2 regions of the Pseudoalteromonas sp. SR41-1 genome follow, and region 1 is predicted to be linked to the other one. Evidence: predicted binding sites of a transcription regulator. Region 1 holds the regulator's gene; the other holds the start of a gene.
The links. The regulator sigma-54, encoded in region 1, starts transcription at its own class of promoters, with help from an activator protein. The targets are predictions, from matches to a motif close to GTTGGCACGNNNNTNGNNT.
Positions count from the first base shown of each region.

Region 1 (3,218 bases):
CGAGCACTAAAGCCAAAGGCTCTTCTGCACCGCTCATTCTTCCATGAGGAATAGCAATGCCACGTCCTATACCTGTACTACCTAATTTCTCTCTGCTCATTAAAGCATTAAGAATATCTTGTTGCGGTAAATACGGAAGTTTGTCGTGAGCAAGTTCGCTAATGAACTCTAAAATTCTTTTTTTGCTATTAAAAAGGACCGCAGCTTTGCTGCAGTCCTGGCATATAAGTGAACTTAATTTCATCATATTAGTGTCGAGCAAGCTTCTCTTTGTGTTTGATTACTTGGCGATCGAGCTTGTCGATCAACGAGTCAATAGCGGCATACATATCTTGATGTTCTGTAGAGGCAAATAGCTCAGCACCGCTTACGTGTATTGTGGCTTCTGCTTTTTGATTTAATTTTTCTACATCGAGAATGACATGAACATTGTTAATATGATCAGAGTGTCTTTCAAGCTTCGCAAATTTAGTATTAATATAGTCTCTTAGTGAATCGGTTAATTCTACGTGACGACCAGTTAAGTTTAGTTGCATAAGCATTACCCTCTTAGTTTAGCGTCTTAAATCAGACTTTTACGCTGATTTGACGGTGGAATAGCAAGAGATTCGCGGTATTTTGCGATTGTACGTCTCGCTACTTTAATTCCTTGCTCAGCCAATATATCCGCTATTTTGCTATCACTCAATGGTTTTGCTGAGTTTTCTGCTGCGATTAATTTTCGGATAAGCGCACGTATTGCTGTAGATGAACATTCACCACCGTTTTCAGTACTTACATGGCTTGAGAAAAAATATTTAAGCTCAAATATACCACGGGGTGTATGCATGTACTTTTGAGTAGTTACGCGAGAAATTGTCGATTCGTGCATTTCTACCATTTCAGCAACATCATTTAAAACCATTGGTTTCATGGCTTCAGGGCCATGTTCAAAAAAGCCTTGTTGTTGCTTAACAATACAATTAGTAACTTTTAATAGCGTGTCGTTTCTACTTTCTAAGCTTTTAATAAACCATTTAGCTTCTTGTAAATGTGAGCGAATAAACTGGCTGTCGCCACTTGATTTTACAGTGCGAGACATTGCTGCGTATTGGCTATTGACACGAATTTTAGGCATGCTATCTGGGTTTAATTCGACAACCCAGCGGCCTTTAATTTTTTTAACTGACACATCAGGAATAACATACTCAGATTCTTCCCTTACAATAGTATCTGCAGGTTTTGGGTTGAGAGTATGTATTAGTGTAATTACTTCTTTAAGCTCTTCTTCTTTGAGCTTCGTTTTTTTCATTAATGTACGATAGTCGCGAGCTGCTAATAGATCAATATGCTCGGTTAAAATCATTTTCGTTTCATTAATATAAGGTGTTTCTTTATCAAATTGATTAAGCTGAATACACAAACACTCTTGTAAACTACGTGCAGCAATACCAACAGGATCAAACAGTTGGATGCGTTTTAATACCGCTTCAATTTCATCAAGTTCGACTTCGTTATCATCTTCGTTTTCTTGATTAAAGCTTTCTAAAATCTCTTCGCAGCTTAGTGTTAAAATACCTGAATCATCGACAGCTTCTACAATAGCAATAGCAATAGCTTCGTCTGTAGGGCTAAATGGCGTTAGTTGTAATTGCCACATTAAATACTCATGGAGCGTTTCAGTAGAGGCGCCTTGGTATATTGATTCGTCTTCAGGCATTGGACCTGATGAGGCTGCAGGAGCGGCACTCATGTACTCATCCCAACTGACATCCATAGCCATGTCGTCACTTAGCGTGTCTTTTGCAAGTGCTTCACCAGTATCTTGTTCGTATTCGCTCGGAGCATCATCAGCAGATGCGCTAACAGTTATGTCATCGGTATCAGCTTTTTGCTCGTTTTTACCAGCAGCGTCTTCGGAATAGTCTGCCTCTTCAACCTCTAATAGTGGATTACTGTCGAGAGCTTCTTGTATTTCTTGCTGGAGATCCAATGTACTGAGTTGCAACAAACGAATAGCTTGTTGCAACTGTGGAGTCATTGTAAGTTGCTGGCCCATGCGCAGCTGTAGTGATTGCCTCATGTATCTCTAACAATCCTTTTATGTTGTTATAATTAATACTAGCAGATGCTTAAAGACATGGCGTAAATGTTACAGCCTAAATTGCTCGCCTAAGTAAACATCGCGTACTGTTTTATCATTTAATACGTGTTCTGGAGTACCTGATGCAATCAGCTCCCCATGAGAAACAATGTAGGCTTTTTCACAAACATCAAGGGTCTCTCTTACGTTATGGTCGGTAATTAATACACCAATCCCACGATTTTTAAGATGTTCTATTATTTTCTTTATATCTAATACCGAAATAGGGTCAACACCGGCAAACGGTTCATCCAGTAATATAAATTTAGGATCTGCTGCCAGCGCTCGTGCTATTTCTACACGACGACGTTCTCCCCCCGATAATGCCATACCTTGGCTATCACGAATGTGTTGTATGCTAAATTCATCTAATAAGTTATTGAGCGTGTCTTCTCTGGCTTGTTTATTTAGTTCTTTGCGCGTTTCTAAAATGGCCATTAAGTTTTGATAAACAGTCAGCTTTCTAAAAATCGATGACTCTTGTGGTAAGTAGCCTATGCCTAATCTAGCACGACTATGCATAGGTAAAAGAGTAATATCGTTATCATCAATAGATATTTTACCTTTGTCGCTAGGAACAAGCCCTACAATCATATAAAAAGTCGTTGTTTTACCAGCACCGTTAGGGCCAAGTAAGCCAACTATACTGCCAGCTTGTACTTCAAGGCCGACGTTTTTTACAACTTCACGACCTTTATAGCTTTTTGCTAATAGTTCTGCTTTTAATGTGCTCATGGTTGACCTTTATCGCCTTTTTTACTTTTTTTAGTTTCGATCGGTACTAAAATTGTGTGAACGCGGTCAGTTGAGTTTTCATCTTTTTCGGCACTGATGAGCTGCTGCTCTATGTCGTAGGTAATGCTTTTAGCATTTATTTTTTGTCCGGCTTGCGATACTTGTGCATTACCAACAAGCGTTAAAAAACGCTTAGATACATCATAACGTACTTCGTCAGCACTGGCGCTCATAGTCGTGCCGTCTGATTGCTTTTCTTCAAAGTGCGCAGGGCTACCTGTGGCAATTAATAATTGTTTATTATCACCAAGTTCATCACGTTTGTGTACTTCGAGGCGATCGGCTGTAATGCGGCGATTAC
Region 1 is NZ_JACJEK010000002.1:18,964-22,181, forward strand. Features, by position in the region: gene ptsN (PTS IIA-like nitrogen regulatory protein PtsN) at 1-244, opposite strand, end outside; gene hpf (ribosome hibernation promoting factor) at 249-536, opposite strand; gene H5118_RS01555 (RNA polymerase factor sigma-54) at 563-2,062, opposite strand; gene lptB (LPS export ABC transporter ATP-binding protein) at 2,132-2,857, opposite strand; gene lptA (lipopolysaccharide transport periplasmic protein LptA) at 2,854-3,218, opposite strand, start outside.

Region 2 (3,218 bases), on a different contig from region 1:
CATACGGCCTTTGCCATCTGGAGTCATGTTAGTAAGTTCACCTTTACGTAGGCCAACTTGTTCCATAACAGAACCTTGATGCTCTTCTTGACAGTCAATAGTCACTGTTTCAAACGGTTCTTCTAGAACGCCATCTACAGTACGTAAGATAACTTCTGGACGAGAAACTGAAAGCTCGTAACCTTCACGACGCATGTTTTCAATTAAGATACCTAGGTGTAATTCACCACGACCAGAAACACGGAAGCTATCTGGGCTAGCAGTATCTTCAACGCGAAGTGCTACGTTGTGTACTAATTCTTTGTCTAAACGCTCACGGATATTACGTGACGTTACAAACTTACCTTCTTTACCACAGAAAGGTGAGTTATTTACAGAGAATGTCATTGTTACAGTTGGCTCATCAACACTTAGTGGTGGTAATGCTTCAACGTTTCCTGGGAAACAAACTGTATCAGAAATCTTAAGCTCACCAATACCTGTTACAGTTACGATGTTACCAGCGTAAGCTCTATCAGTTTCGATACGCTCAAGACCTAGGTAGCTTTGTACTGCACCAATTTTACCATTACGTGTAGTGCCATCAGCACTGATAATAGTAACTTGTTGGTTAGGAGCAACAGAACCACGTTTAATACGACCAATACCAACTACACCAACATAAGAGTTGTAATCTAGTTGAGAAATTTGCATTTGGAAGTCACCTTCAGGATCTGCATCCGGTGGTGATACTTCTTCAACGATCATCTTGAACATAGGTTCCATGTTGTCTGATGGTTCGTCTAAATCTAGTGTTGCCCAACCGTTGATTGCTGAAGCGTAGATTACTTTAAAGTCTAACTGTTCGTCAGTCGCGCCAAGGTTGTCGAATAAATCAAAGATTTGATCCATAACCCAATCTGGACGAGCGCCTGGCTTATCAATTTTATTGATAACGACGATTGGCTTTAAGCCTTGCGCGAATGCTTTTTGCGTAACGAAACGCGTTTGCGGCATTGGACCTTCTTGAGCATCAACAAGTAATAATACTGAGTCAGCCATCGAAAGTACGCGTTCAACTTCACCACCGAAATCGGCGTGTCCCGGGGTATCTACGATATTGATATGGTAGTCATTCCAAGAAATGGCTGTGTTTTTAGCCAAAATGGTAATACCACGTTCTTTCTCAATGTCGTTTGAGTCCATCACGCGCTCTTCGTTACCGCCGCGTGTTTCTAATGTACCTGATTGCTCAAGTAGTTTGTCAACCAGTGTTGTTTTACCATGGTCAACGTGCGCGATAATCGCTATATTTCTTAACTGTTCGATGCTCATATATTTACTCAGAGAAATTAAATTCTCATTGATCCTGCAAGATCTACGCACTCATCCACGCTTTCGCGAGATGTCCCAGCATAGGATTTAAAAGGGCGCATATTATCCCTCATTAATGACATGGATGAAAGTTTATCCAATATAAATTTCAAAACTTTCTCAATACTTTTACTAAGTATCTGTTTTATATATGACAATTATATGAATTAAATTTCAAATTTTTTTTGAAAAACAGCCTTTTTGGCTATTTTGCTGATCTTTTTGGTACTCTTTTGCATTTAGGTTATGCTATTTCCGAGCGATTAAATTAGCAGCAAATTGTGCCCTGTAAATTTTGCACCAAAAAGGAAAATTTACGCACCAATATAGTGCGTTTGTACATTCCATTTTGATGCAACGATATTTTTTTAATTTATAAACAGCTAGTTATAAAAATGGCACAAAATCAGCTTAGTAAATCCCAAAGCAATTATGCAGCAATAACAAAACCCAATAGTTGGAGGACACATGTCACAATCGGTTTTAGATTTTATTAAAGAAAATGACGTTAAGTTCATTGATTTACGCTTTACTGACACTAAGGGTAAAGAACAACATGTATCTATTCCTCATCACCAAGTTGATGAAGACTTTTTTGAAGACGGTAAAATGTTTGACGGTTCTTCAATTGCAGGCTGGAAAGGCATAAACGAATCAGACATGGTATTAATGCCAGTTGCTGAATCAATCAAACTAGACCCTTTCACTGAAGAATCAACATTAATCGTACGTTGTGACGTAGTAGAGCCTTCTACGCTTCAAGGTTATGAGCGCGACCCGCGTTCTGTTGCTAAGCGTGCTGAAGATTACATGCGCTCTACAGGTATTGCAGATACAGTTTTATTTGGCCCTGAGCCAGAGTTTTTCGTATTTGACGACGTTAAATACAAATCAGATATGTCTGGTTCTATGTACAAAATTGACTCTAAGCAAGCTGCTTGGAACTCAGATAAAGAATATGCAGATGGCAACACAGGTCACCGTCCAGGTATTAAAGGCGGTTACTTCCCAGTTGCTCCTGTTGATGACTTCCAAGATTGGCGTTCAGCTACGTGTCTAGTTCTAGAAGAAATGGGCCAAGTAGTAGAAGCACATCACCACGAAGTTGCAACAGCAGGTCAAAACGAGATTGCTACTCGCTTTAATACAATGGTATTAAAAGCGGATGAAATTCAAGAAATGAAATATGTTATCCATAACATGGCTCACTTATACGGTAAAACAGCAACGTTTATGCCTAAGCCAGTTGTTGGTGATAACGGTTCTGGTATGCATTGTCACCAGTCACTTGCTAAAGATGGTGTAAACCTTTTTGCTGGTGATAAGTACGGCGGCCTTTCTGAAGATGCGCTTTACTACATTGGCGGTATCATCAAGCATGCTAAAGCAATTAACGCTTTTGCAAATGCCTCTACTAACTCGTACAAACGTTTAGTACCAGGTTTTGAAGCACCAGTTATGCTTGCATACTCTGCACGTAACCGTTCTGCATCAATCCGTATCCCAGTGGTTCCATCTGAAAAAGGTCGTCGTATTGAAGTACGCTTCCCAGATCCAACAGCTAACCCATACCTTGCTTTCTCAGCAATGCTTATGGCTGGCCTTGATGGTATCAAAAACAAGATCCACCCTGGCGATGCTATGGATAAAGATTTATATGACTTACCAGCTGAAGAAGCAGCAGAAATCCCAACTGTTGCAGCATCACTTGACGAAGCACTATCTGCACTTAGCGCAGACCGTGAATTCTTAACTCAAGGTGGTGTATTCACTGACGACTTAATCGATGCTTACATCGAACTTAAATCTAAAGAAGTTGAAAAGCTTAACATGACAACTCACCCAGTTGAGTTTGAAATGTACTA
Region 2 is NZ_JACJEK010000013.1:48,779-51,996, reverse strand. Features, by position in the region: gene typA (translational GTPase TypA) at 1-1,314, opposite strand, end outside; gene glnA (glutamate--ammonia ligase) at 1,822-3,218, shown strand, end outside.
Region 2: the regulator sigma-54 is predicted to act here: its motif matches at 1,748-1,766, upstream of glnA (glutamate--ammonia ligase).